Regions from separate parts of the Pseudoalteromonas lipolytica genome, predicted to be linked through region 2. Evidence: predicted binding sites of a transcription regulator. Region 2 holds the regulator's gene; the other holds the start of a gene.
What was found. Region 2 encodes FliA, which starts transcription of late flagellar genes. Its sites were predicted from a motif close to CTAAAGNTNNNNNNNNNNNNGCCGATA; they were not measured.
Positions count from the first base shown of each region.

Region 1 (7,095 bases), 1.8 Mb from region 2:
TTGTATTTGCTGCTTTTTTGCTTGGCTAAGTTTAACTTGATCGATCACTTGATCGACAAGTAATTGCCCTTCGCGGTCAGGATCACCTGCGTGTACAATCTGAGTAGCCTGTTTGATTAACTTTTTTAAAACGGTAAGTTGTTTGCGCGTTTTTGGTTTTGGCTTTAGTTGCCATTGCTCTGGCACGATAGGTAAATGTTCAAAACGCCATTTTTTAAAGCGTTCATCGTACTCATCAGGTTCTGCTTGCTCAAGTAAATGACCTATACACCATGAAACACAATCACCATTGGCAAGTTCAATAAAACCATCCTGCTTTTTTTGAGGTTTTGGCAGCGCATCTGCTATAGCGCGTGCTAAAGAAGGTTTTTCGGCAATGTAAAGTTTCATAAAGCAACACTAGATACTGTTTATATGAACAGTAGTCTAGCATAGGGTTTTTAACTTAGGAATAAGTTAAGCGTGCTTTGCTCGCCGTGTTAGTAAGTAAATCAGTGGTAAATAACACACAATAACAGTAGCAATATTAATGAGAGGCAGCAGCGTCTTATACATATATGTGCTGTACGATAAGTCCCAAAGATGGCGATCGACTAAACGAAAGAGTTGTAAAATAGGAGCCATAATAACAACAAGTTGACCCAACACACTCTGCCACAAATAAACTTTATCTTTGATCCCTAAATACGCAATTACAGCCATCCAAGCAATATCATTGAAAGCCCACACTACATAGCGCCAGACATAAATATCATCAAAACCACGTAAATGGTCATGAATCAACGTGCCGTATAAAAAGAAGCAGGCTGTGATTAGTGCAAACCGAAAGGCAAACCAGTCTTTTTGTAGATAGAAAACGAAAATAGCTGGGCTCAACATGAATACCCAGCTATTATTTAATATTGATATGATGGAGCCAAACCAATCAGGCAAAATTACCTACCTTAATCAGTTTTATCATCATCATCACCACTACCATTACCTGGCATGTAGCAGTATTTATCTATTTTTTTCATTTGTATACTCCATTACATCTGTTAACGAAGTTTTACTGTAATGGATTTATGGTCTCACATCAATAGGGTCTGACTCGTGCGCTTTACCCTGCATTATAGAGATCTCGACACGTCGATTACGTCGGCGATCTTCATCGGTCACATTGGGAACAAGCGGCCGTGTTTCAGCATGCCCGACAACCACCATACGCGACTTATCAAAGCCGGAGGCTTTTTCCATTTCACTGGCAACCGCCACCGCTCTTTTCGAAGATAAATCCCAATTATTGGTGTATAGCTCATTAGAAACCTGAAAATCATCAGTATGGCCAGACACCGTAATTTCACCAGGTACGTCTTTAAGTAAGGTCGCTATATCACGAATGATAGGTTTAAATTTAGGCTGTAAAAATGCGCTGCCCGATGGGAACGAGCCATTTTCACGAATACGGATAATAATTTGCTGACCAAGCGACTCAAGCTCAATCGCCCCATCCATAATCTGTTGCTCTAATTGCTGAGCAATTTTTTTCACAAGCTCATTAGTTTGCTCTTGATCAGCCGCTGAAATTGACTGCTCCATCGCTTGCTCTTGCGCAGTACTTTGCGATTCACCACCGCGCTTGTTGCCTCGTTGCTCTTGGCGACCACCAGCAGAGCTTTCATCACCCGCTTGAAACTCTAACATTTGCTGAGTCATTTCAACGGTTTGTTGTTGAATCGTTTCAATCGGCGTGGGCTCAGGTTTACCTGGCGTGAACTCCATTGCAATCACCGAGGTTCCTTTGGGAATATCTTTTACTTCAATCTTATTTTGCACACCAAAAGCAAACTTCATCGAGCCTGCTATTTGCTTAAACTTAAGTACATCCATTTCTGAGAAAGCAAGTAAGAGTACAAAGAAGCACATTAATAACGACATTAAGTCAGCAAACGTGCCCATCCAAGCTGGCAGGCCAGGGGGCGGACATTTGCACTCTTGATCAGACATGCCTACTCCTCAGTATCTACTTTACGTTTAGATTCGGCTAAATAGTTTTTCAAAATCCCTTCAATTACTTTCGGGTTTTGACCATCTTGTATGCCTAAAACCGCATCCAAAATGAGGCGCTGGTTTAGTGCTTCTTCGTCTTTACGAAGCTCAAGCTTTACCTGAATAGGAATAGCAATAACATTCGCTAGAAATGCACCGTATAAGGTGGTAAGTAGGGCCACCGCCATAGCAGGACCAATCGCTTTAGGGTCATCCATGTTTGATAACATCGCAACCAACCCTATCAGCGTACCAATCATACCCATTGCCGGGGCGATATCAGCAAGCGATTTAAATAAAGTGGCACCATGTTCATGACGTGCAGATGTCAAAGAAATATCTTTTTGTAGCGTAGCCCTCACAACATCGGCATCATGACCATCAACCAGCATATCAACCCCTTTTCGCATGAACGCATTGGGGATATCAGCCTCTTCAAGCGCGAGAAAGCCACCTTTACGTGCAGAGTCAGCTAGTTCAACTGCTTTTTCAATTAACTCTTCTGGAGATTCAATTTTGAACATGAAGGCTTTAGCTGCAACCTTCCCTATCCCCAAAAACTGTCCCATGGTGAAGTTTGATAACACAATAAAAATCGAGCCACCGAATACAATGACCACCGAAGGTGTGTTGTAAAACATTGCAACTTGGCCGTCACTACTTAACACCATCGACATAGCAATTAAGCCTATGGCACCAAGAATACCTATTATGGTTGCTAAATCCACATACCCCTCCAGAGGAAAATAACACGACACCCTCAGGCATCAAATTTTTATTATTAACTGCTTATCGGCAAGCAATTGAATTACTTAAATCATTAAATGAATTAATTTTATTTTAATGTAAGATTTTTAAGCTACAAGTTTAAGCTGTATCTAAAAGCGTAAAAATAGCATATCGAAATCGCTTTATGCGTAAAAAAACACATCATTCTTTGACCTAGTTTAGCATTCCCCCTAAAATTGGCCTCACTTTCTAATAGCTATCGAGGCCACAATGGCGGCAAAGAAACCAGAAAACTTAAGCTTTGAAGAAGCGCTGGATGAATTATCTCAAATAGTTGTGCAAATGGAGCAAGGTGAACTGTCTTTAGAACAGTCACTTAAACAGTTTGAACGTGGTATTGCACTGGCAAATGCCTCATCGGGTAAATTACAGCAAGCAGAACAAAAAGTGGCCATTTTAATGGGCAACGATAGCCAAGCTCCTCTGAGCAACTTTGATTCAAACCTGGACTAATTCAGTGCAATTAAAAGAACAACTACAACGTGCTCAACACGATGTTGAAGCCATGTTAAATCGCTATTTTGATCAGCCACTTAATACCGAACAAACAATTAAAGACGCAACCCATTATGGTGTTTTAAATGGGGGGAAGCGTTTACGGCCGTACCTTGTTTACGCAACCGGTCGTATGATGGGAGCAAACAAAGCCGATTTAGATGTACTTGCAGCAGCCATTGAGTGTATCCATAGTTACTCACTTGTACACGATGATTTGCCGGCAATGGACGATGATGATTTACGCCGAGGCCGACCAACTTGCCACATTGTTTATGGCGAAGCACAGGCAATTTTAGCCGGCGATGCACTGCAAACGCTTGCATTTGATTTAATTGCTAATCATCAATTTACGGTGCCAGCGACACAACAGGTTAAAATGATAGCCTCATTAAGCAAAGCCTCAGGTATTGAAGGTATGGTTGGGGGACAAGCACTGGATATTGTCTCTACCGATCAAGTGATCAGTGTTGAGCAATTGGAACGTATCCACCAACTGAAAACCGGGGCGCTTTTAAATTGTGCAATTACACTGGGAGCTTTGTGCGCGACTCACTGTGATCAGCATACATTGCAGCAACTAAATCTATTTGGTCAAGCGATAGGTCTGGCTTTTCAGGTACAAGACGATATCCTAGACGTTGAAGCTGATACTGAAACATTAGGAAAGCCTCAAGGGTCAGATATTGCGGCTAATAAAGCAACCTACCCTGCTTTATTAGGCATGGCAGGTGCTAAACAAAAAGCGCAAGATTTACTTGCCCAAGCTCATCAGGCTCTTGAGGCAATAGATTACGACACAAATGAGTTGGCAAGCCTTGCCAGCTATATAGTTGAACGTAAATATTAGTGCCTACAAAAGAAAGACAAAATAACTAAAAAATCAGAGCCGCTATGGGCTATAATGCACTCTGGTTAGCGAAGGATGTATAAAAAACATGACACTTGATAGTAGCAAGTATCCATTATTAAGTTTGGTTGACGAACCAGCACAACTGCGTGATTTAGCGCAAGACAAATTACCTGCGTTTAGTAAAGAGTTACGTGAATACCTCTTGAACTCAGTTTCGCAAAGTAGTGGTCATTTAGCATCAGGATTAGGCACTGTTGAGTTAACTGTTGCGCTGCATTATGTCTATAACACCCCTGAAGATCGTTTAGTATGGGATGTGGGTCACCAAGCATACCCACACAAAATCTTAACGGGTCGTCGTGACCAAATGCATACGATTCGTCAAAAGGATGGCTTACACCCTTTCCCATTCCGTGAAGAAAGTAAATACGATACATTCAGTGTAGGTCACTCTAGCACCTCTATTTCTGCAGCCCTAGGCATGGCAATTGCGGCAGAAAAAGAAGGTAAAGATCGAAAAACAGTTGCCGTAATTGGTGATGGTGCCATTACTGCGGGTATGGCATTTGAAGCGATGAACCACATGGGTGATGTAAACCCAAATGTGCTTATTATCTTAAATGATAACGAAATGTCGATTTCAGAAAACGTGGGCGCATTAAACAACCACTTCGCTCGCATTTTATCAGGTAGTTTCTATACCAATATCCGAGAAGGCAGTAAAAAGCTACTTTCGGGTTTACCGCCCGTAAAAGAACTTGCCAGCCGAATGGAAGAGCACTTGAAAGGCATGGTCATTCCAGGCACTTTCTTTGAAGAGTTAGGTTTAAACTATATCGGCCCAATAGATGGCCACGACGTGAATATGTTGGTCGATACTCTGCGTAATATGCGTAACCTTAAAGGGCCGCAATTACTGCATATAAAAACGCAAAAAGGCAAAGGTTATAAACCTGCTGAAGCGGATCCTATTGGCTACCATGGGGTACCAAAATTTGACCCTAGCATGTCAAAATTGCCTAAATCAAAACCGGGCGCAGCCACATTCTCGAACGTGTTTGGTGATTGGCTTTGTGACATGGCAAAACAAGACGACAAACTCATGGCAATTACTCCTGCAATGCGAGAAGGCTCGGGCATGGTACGCTTTTCAAAAGAGTTTCCTAACCAGTACTTCGATGTTGCCATTGCAGAACAACACGCCGTGACACTCGCTGCAGGTTTTGCGTGCGAAGGCTTAAAGCCTGTCGTTGCTATTTACTCTAGTTTCTTACAACGTGCCTATGACCAACTAATTCATGATGTTGCACTGCAAAACCTCCCTGTTTTATTTGCCATTGACCGTGCAGGTATTGTTGGCGCCGACGGTGAAACACACCAAGGAGCTTACGATTTAAGCTTTATGCGCTGTATACCAAACATGATCATCATGGCACCGAGTGACACCAATGAATGCCGCCAAATGCTTTATACTGGCTATCAATGTAATCAACCAGTTGCGGTACGTTATCCGCGCGGTAGCGCTGGCCATTGTGAAGTGCAAGCACAGATGCATGCAATTGAACTTGGTAAAGCCCGTACAATAAAACAAGGAAACAAGGTGGCCATATTATCATTTGGAACCTTGTTAGATAATGCACAGCTTGCCGCAGAAGCATTAAATGCAACTCTGCTTGATATGCGCTTTATTAAGCCACTCGATACACAGGCAATTAGCGACTTACTAAGCGAGCACGATGTGATTGTAACTCTCGAGGACAACGCGATTGCTGGCGGTGCAGGTTCTGCAGTTAATGAATACCTTGCTACCATTAAAGCCAATGCATCTATCTTGAATTTGGGTATCCCTGATGAGTTTATAAAGCACGGTACGCAGGAAGAAATGCATGCCGAAATGGGCCTAGATGCAAACGGTATTTTAGCCAGCATTAAAGCCTTTATTGCTTAACTTACACAATCAGTTCAAATAAAAAGGAGCATAATGCTCCTTTTTTTAATTTTAAAATCAATAATATAAAAACAAACACTAAAAAAGTTATTTTTTCCTGCATCCAATCTCCCTCCTTCCCCGTTTACTCAATGAGGTTAACTCGTGAGCAAGGGTTATGCTTTTGAAAGCGGTTCTGAGCACTACACGTTGTCTGTTCACTTTTTGATGGATTATTAAATAAGGTATGAACAAATGAAAGCGTTTAAAAATGATGAAATAGCACTACATACTCACACAGATTCAACACTAACAAAATTTACTCTTTGTGCATTAACACTAGCCGTGTTACTCGGCGTAAGTGGATGTAGTGGTGACGACGGTAAAGACGGTGCGATGGGTGCTCAGGGTGTTGCAGGTCAAGATGGTGCTGACGGAGCCAATGGCGTTGACGGTCAAGATGGTACAAATGGCACTGATGGTTCAGACGGTATGGATGGTAACGATGGTGCACCCGGTTTTGCAGCTGCCACCTTTATTCTCGCTAATAATGGCCAAGAAAATGCGGGGACAGTCAATGTTATCAATCAAAATGCCGCTAAGCTTTCAAGTTTTAACACTGGGGCAAATGAAGGTGTCGTATTCGACAGTTTAGGTAACCTTGTACAAGCAGCCGATTCGGGCAATGGGGCAATCAGCACAGTGTGTCAGATTCTCAGCCGAGGTGATGGCGGGATGTATAACAGTGACGTTGATAGAATGATATCAGGTACAAACAGCACCTTAGTCAACCCCAAAGGCATCACTATTTCAAACAAGCACGGGCTAATTTTTGCTGCTGACTTTAATGGTATGCAAGTAACAGTGTTCGGTAAAGAAGCCGCAGGAGATGTTGCACCACTGGCCAGCACAGTGACAGACGCAAAACCGTGGGATTTAACCTACGATGAAATTAACGACCGATTATACGTTGCACTCACTAATGGTGATGTGGCCGTATATG
Region 1 is NZ_CP032090.1:2,814,629-2,821,723, forward strand. It holds gene D0907_RS12660 (DNA topoisomerase III) at 1-390, opposite strand, end outside; gene D0907_RS12665 (hypothetical protein) at 457-933, opposite strand; gene D0907_RS12670 (flagellar motor protein MotB) at 1,063-1,986, opposite strand; gene pomA (flagellar motor protein PomA) at 1,989-2,756, opposite strand; gene D0907_RS12680 (exodeoxyribonuclease VII small subunit) at 3,028-3,270, shown strand; gene ispA ((2E,6E)-farnesyl diphosphate synthase) at 3,323-4,162, shown strand; gene dxs (1-deoxy-D-xylulose-5-phosphate synthase) at 4,251-6,113, shown strand; gene D0907_RS12695 (hypothetical protein) at 6,348-7,095, shown strand, end outside.
Region 1: a site for FliA is predicted at 2,819-2,845, ahead of pomA (flagellar motor protein PomA). Genes of this name have one in related genera too.

Region 2 (7,095 bases):
ACTGCTCATGGTGTCTGATGTGATTGATGCAGGCCCTTGGCCTTTACCGTGCAACTCATCGAGCAAGCTTTCGAATTCATCTTCAGTAATTTCATCTATGTTTTGTGGTTGAGCTTGGGTATCACCCAATCCCCCATCAAATAACATATCAAATGCAAACGGATCGTCGTCATCAATATTACTAGAGACATCAGCAGTAACTTCGGGTGTATCAACAACCGGTTCAGGCTCAACAGTGACTTCTTCTGCTACTTCGTCTGTTACGGTTGTGTCTTCACCAGCGAGCTCTTCTGCTGTTGGTGGTTGACTTAATTTATGTAGGACGTCTAAGAGGGCTTGATCTGCTGGCTCTGGTTGTTCACGATTTTGAATTGTCGCGAACATTTCATTGATTGTATCGAGGGCTTGTAAAATAACATCCATAAGTTCTGGTGTGACACTGCGCACGCCTTGGCGCAACAAATCAAACACATTTTCAGCACCATGACACGCATCAACAAGTTCAGTCATGCTTAAAAAGCCTGCGCCACCTTTTACGGTGTGAAAGCCTCTAAAAATAGCGTTTAGTAAGTCTTTATCATCTGGATTATTTTCAAGCTCGACCAATTGCTCTGACAAAAGCTCTAAAATTTCCCCTGCTTCAACAAGGAAATCCTGTAAAATATCTTCATCGACTTCAAAGCTCATGCAGCTACTCTCCTCTTAGAAGCCCAGACTTGATAATAGGTCATCAACTTCATCTTGTCCTGAAACAACATCATCGCGTGACTCTTTATCAATAATTGGCCCTTCTGGACCTGCCAGCGTATCGCTTTGTGCAGGTGCTTTGTCTATGGCCTGTTTTTCTTGTTTTATTTGACCATCGTCTTGACTGCCGAATACAGTTAAGAGATTGATTAAACTGTCTTCTACTTCGCGCACTAATTCGATAACACGGCGTATTACCTGCCCCGTCAAGTCTTGATAATCTTGCGCCATTAGCACGTTGGTCATCAAGCCTTGTAACTCATCTGTTTTGGTGTGCGAGTTATTCATGAACTTATCTAAGCTGTGGCATAACGTTTTAAATTCACCGAGTTCAATTTCTCGATTCATTAAACGATCCCACGTTGGTTTAATCGTGGCAATTTCATCAGCGAGCTGTTGTGCTATAGGCAAACTCGCTTCCACGGCATCCATCGTTTTATTGGCCGCGCTTTCAGTCATTTCCATGACATAATTCAAGCGCTGCTTTGCATCCGGGATTGCTTCTGTTGTTAAATCTGTGAGTCGAGTATCAAGATCGAAGTTTTTTAGTGCTTCATGAAGTTGTCGTGTCAATTTACCGACTTCAGCAAACAACTCTGATTGTTCTTTTGATGCTGTTTCAAGTATCAGCTTATCAGCCTTCTCTTGTTCACCATTTTCAAGATACTCAACAAGTTGACGAGCTTGCTCTAAACTTATTTGAGGCGCAGCAAGTGCTGACATAAGCCTCTCCCCTTAGATTAACCTAAACGTTCAAACACTTTTTCCAATTTGGTTTTCAGTGTCGCAGCAGTGAATGGTTTGACGATATAGCCATTAACACCCGCTTGAGCAGCAGCAACAATTTGTTCTTTTTTCGCTTCAGCTGTCACCATTAACACGGGGATATGTTTAAGGCTATCATCAGCACGAATTGCGCGTAATAGATCAATACCTTGCATTCCAGGCATATTCCAATCTGTTACAACAAAATCAAACTCTTGATTTTGCAACATCGGCAATGCTGTTGAACCATCATCAGCTTCCTGCACATTGGTAAAACCTAAATCCCTTAACAGGTTTTTAATGATACGTCTCATTGTAGAAAAATCATCAACAACAAGAATTTTCATGTTTTTATCCAAAACATCCTCCGGTGAGGTTTGAACCTTATTTACTTACTACTAATTAATCCAGTCATTGATTTTTGCTTTGAGCTTAATCATCGCCTGACCATGTATTTGACTCACACGCGATTCGCTAACATCGAGTATGTGCCCTATTTCTTTTAAGTTCATTTCATCGTTGTAATACAAAGACAAAACGAGTGCATCTCTTTCTGGTAAAGATTGGATAGCCGTCAATAGAGACTGGTTAAACCGTTCATTTTTAACATTATTAAACGGTTTGTCTAGTGCTAAATCATGCCCCATAGGTGTGATGACGTCTTCATCAACGCCTAAATCCTCTATACCCAGTACCTTACTGGAATTTACATCATGTAGAATATGATGGTACTCATCCAGTGTAATATCAAGTTTTTCAGCAACTTCTGTGTCTTTTGGCTCGCGGTTTAAAATACTCTCTAAATCCGAAATCGTTTCAGCGACAAGGCGTGCATTGCGGTGAACTGAACGGGGAGCCCAATCACCTCGACGGATTTCATCGAGCATAGCACCTCGAATTCGAATACCCGCAAATGTTTCAAAACTGGCCCCTTTACTCGCATCAAAATTTTTCGACGCTTCTATAAGGCCAATCATACCTGACTGAATCAAATCATCGAGTTGCACACTGGCAGGTAAACGAGCAATTAGATGACACGCCACTTTTTTGACTAAAGAGGCATGTTTTTCAACAATCGCATTTAAATTCTGTGCTGATTGATATCCCATCGCTTTATTCACCGATGTTGTCATAGTTAACCGTTTACTAGTTTTTCAATAAAAAATTCTAAATGACCTGACGGTTGATTTGGAATTGGCCACTTAACTGCTTTCGTTGCTAATGTTTTAAATGCCACAGCGGCTGGTGAGTTTGGAAATAACTCCACAATCACTTTTTGGCGGCGGGTCGATTTGCGCATATTCTCGTCATACGGAATGGTTGCGACAAGTTCCATAGACACATCTAAGAATCGATCCGTTACTTTTGAGAGTTTAGCAAATAATTCTTGCCCTTCACGCATACTGCGCACCATATTGGCAACTATTTTAAATTTGTAAACGCCATGCTCACGACTTAACACTTTAATTAGGGCGTAAGCGTCGGTAATTGAGGTAGGTTCATCGCATACAACAACAACAACATCTTGCGCTGCACGCGAAAAGCTTAATACCATGTCTGAAATACCCGCAGCGGTATCGACAATTAAAATATCAAACTCAGTATTTAGCTCGCTAAATGCGCGGATAAGCCCCGCATGTTCTGACGGTGTTAACTCAACCATACTTTGCGAGCCCGAAGTCGCTGGCACAATTTTTATACCTGCTGGGCCTTCGACAAGAATTTCATCCAGTTCACACTCACCAGATAAAACATGAGATAAGTTTCTCTCGACACGTAAACCAAGCATTACGTCACAATTTGCCAACCCTAAATCGGCATCTAATACTAATACACGATTTCCCAGCTGACCTAATGCGATCGCGGTATTGAGTGACACATTCGTTTTACCCACACCACCTTTGCCGCCAGTGACAGCGATAACTTTAACGCCACTATTATTATTTTGATTCATTTTGCGCAGGCCGCTTGCTTGATCTAATACTGTGTTAATCATACATCCCTACTGTGTTCGACGCTACTGCTTGACGTCGTGAATGTTGTGCTTTTGCTCGTTTTAAATATAATTGCTCAGCTTTTTTTACTAGTTTTTCTGCATTCGCAACGCGAATATCTTCAGGAACACGCTGACCATTAGTAAGATACCCTATTGGCAAGCGATTTTGAATCGCAATACTAATAATCTCACCTAAACTAAGTGATTCATCTAACTTAGTGAAGATACAACCACTTAGTTGCACTTTTTTAAAGTGGCGAACGGTTTCTTGTAGCACGTTAATTTGCGCTGTTGCACTTAACACTAAATAACTGCGAATGTCGACACGCTGATTGCGCATTAATGTATTAAGTTGCTCAGTTAAGCGTAAGTCGCGTTGACTCATACCCGCAGTGTCTATTAATACTAGACGCTTATTGCGTAAATGGTATAACACTTCAGCTAATTCATTTGCGTCTTTAACTTGTTTCACACCACAGCCAATAATGCGGCCATAAGTGGCTAGCTGCTCATACGCTCCAATACGGTAAGTGTCTGTTGTAATAAGCGCGACTTTATCTGCACCATATTTTTGTGCACCAAGGGCTGCCAATTTCGCCACGGTGGTGGTTTTGCCCACCCCCGTAGGACCCACTAAAGCGTACACACCGCCTTGACGTAAAATTTCATTATTTGTTGTATGCATTTGGTTTTCAACCATTTGCAATAAGGCTTGCCACGCTTGTTGACGCGAAACGTCATCAGGAATAAAACACGCCATTTGCTCCGCAACATCACGCTCAATGCCCATACCGGCTAGGCGATCAATCATACAAGCGCGGGTAGGATCACGACGCGCCATGTCTTGCTGCATCAAACCAGATACTTGATGTTCAAGTAATTGACGAATGGCATTCATTTCTTCACGCATCGTCGCCATTTCTGAGTGGCTTGCGGGTGTGGCCGTTTTGTGTTCTGCTGGTGAATCTAAATCGTCGAAGCCTGTGTCTAAATCATCATCAAAACCTAAGCTATGTGCTTGTGTTTGCACTCGCGGTGCTGCTTGCTCTTGATAGCGAGGTTTTGCTGAATATTGCGGCTGCTCTTGCGGCGCAAAACTGTGTGTTTTTGGCTGATAATGTTCACTCGTTTCAATACCAGATTGATTAAACATTGAAGCAAGCTCTGGCGAACGAGGGCGTGGGGCTTGACGCTCTAGTAACGCTTGTAGGCTGTCTGCAACTTGGGCTTGTGGCTCAGGTTTAGCGCGCATAGGTTCTGGTTTAACGAAGTTATGCGACTGTTGTGGCGCTGTGTGTGCAGGCACCGGTTTCGCTTCGGCTTTTGGGGCTGCTTTGTCATAATCAACAGCGGCGACAATTTCAACACCATTCGCTAACTTTTTGTTAGACATAATAACCGCATCAACACCTAATTCATCTTTCACTTCTTTCAGTGCGGTGCGCATATCTTTAGCAAAAAAACGTTTAATTTTCATGGTACAACCCCTTTACTATCCTATTGTTGGCCTACTGAGCTGACAATCTTAATCTGTCTTTCGTCTGGTACCTCTTGGTAAGACATTACCCTTAAACCTGGGATGGTGTACTTAACAAAACGAGATAACACAGTGCGTAACATTCCTGACGTTAGTAATATCGAAGGTTCGCCGGCCATTTCTTGGTTTTGATGCGCTTCATTTAATGATTGCTGAAGTCGCTCTGCAAGTCCTGGCTCTATTCCGGCACCTTCGTCACCTGCATTTTGAAGTGACTGATGCAACATCTGTTCCAACTCAGGCGCCAAGGTTATGACAGGGATTTCAGATGACATACCAACCGCATCTTGAACAATCAATCTGCGCAGTGAAATTCGCACTGCAGCCGTTAGCACATCTGGGTCTTGGCTACGTGGGCCATATTCAACAAGGGTCTGAACAATTGAACGCATATCACGAATTGCGACCCCTTCGTTAAGTAAGTTTTGCAGCACTTTTACAACCGTGGTCAATGGTAATACGTCAGGAACCAGTCCCTCGACAAGACGAGGATGACTTTTCGCTAACATATCAAGTAGGTTCTGTACTTCTTCATGACCTAATAGTAATGCTGCGCTGTTTGTTAATAGCTGACTAATATGGGTTGCCACGACAGTAGCTGCATCAACCACGGTGTAACCCAATGATTGGGCTTCATCTTTCTGGTCTGGCTTAATCCATACTGCATCGAGTCCAAAAGCAGGATCTTTTGTTTCAACACCTTTGATTGGGCCAAATACTTGCCCTGGGTTTATAGCAAGTTCGTCACCATGCTTAAGCTCACCTTCACCACTGGATACACCCATCATTGTGATACGGTAGGCGTTAGGGTCTAACTCTAAGTTGTCACGGATATGCACGGGCGGTACCAAGAAACCGAGTTCTTGCGAGAGTTTCTTACGCACACCTTTAATACGGTTAAGTAGCTCTCCCCCTTGCGACTGATCAACCAGTGGAATTAAGCGATAACCGACTTCTAAACCAATCACATCTACTTGCTGTACATCGTCCCAACCCAATTCTTTTTGCTCTTGCTTGTTAGCAACACCGGTGCCTGGCGAGCCCCCATTTGCTTCCAATTCAGCTTTTTCTGCTTCTGCTTTAATTTTTTGTTGTTGGGTAAAGTAAGCAAGGTAACCTAACAATGCGCCCAAGCTTAAAAATGCAAGATGAGGCATGCCTGGCACAAGGCCCATGGTGATCAAAATACCTGAAGCGATAAATAACGACTTTTCGTTTCCTAGCTGCGACTTAAACTGATCGCCCATGTTATGCGACTCATTTTGACGCGTCACAACAATCGCAGTACCAATTGAAAGAAGTAATGAAGGTAATTGCGCAACGAGACCATCACCAATGGTTAATAACGTATATACTTCCATTGCACGGCTGAAGCTTAAGTCATGTTGAATCATGCCGACAAATAAACCACCCACGATATTAATCACAAGGATCACAATACCGGCAATAGCATCACCTTTTACGAATTTACTGGCACCGTCCATTGAGCCATAAAAGTCGGCTTCACGGGTTACTTCTTCACGGCGCTCACGAGCTTGCTCTGCACTAATAAAACCTGCGTTTAAGTCAGCATCAATCGCCATTTGTTTACCTGGCATAGCGTCAAGTGTAAAACGCGCTGACACCTCTGAAATACGCCCTGCACCTTTGGTGATAACCACAAAGTTGATAATAATGAGAATAAGGAACACAACAAGACCAACGGCATAGTTACCGCCGATAACCACCGAGCCGAACGCTTCAATTACTTTACCAGCAGCATCCCCGCCATTATGACCTTCAAGGAGTACCACCCGAGTACTGGCAACATTCAATGCAAGACGCATAATTGTGGCTATTAGCAGCACGGCCGGAAACATACCAAACTCAAGGGGCTTCATGGTGTAAACCGTAACGAGTAACACCACCAGCGCAAGCGCGATATTAAACGAAAAAAGAATATCTAAAAGAAAAGGAGGCAGAGGTAAAATAACCATGCCAAGGGCTGCAAGCACCAGTAATGGTGTTCCAAGCCCCTTCGCATACTCTTTTTTATCTTTATTAAGTTGTT
Region 2 is NZ_CP032090.1:1,064,465-1,071,559, reverse strand. It holds gene D0907_RS04845 (chemotaxis protein CheA) at 1-687, opposite strand, end outside; gene D0907_RS04840 (protein phosphatase CheZ) at 703-1,470, opposite strand; gene cheY (chemotaxis response regulator CheY) at 1,488-1,871, opposite strand; gene D0907_RS04830 (RNA polymerase sigma factor FliA) at 1,911-2,621, opposite strand; gene D0907_RS04825 (MinD/ParA family ATP-binding protein) at 2,648-3,508, opposite strand; gene flhF (flagellar biosynthesis GTPase FlhF) at 3,501-4,985, opposite strand; gene flhA (flagellar biosynthesis protein FlhA) at 5,006-7,095, opposite strand, start outside.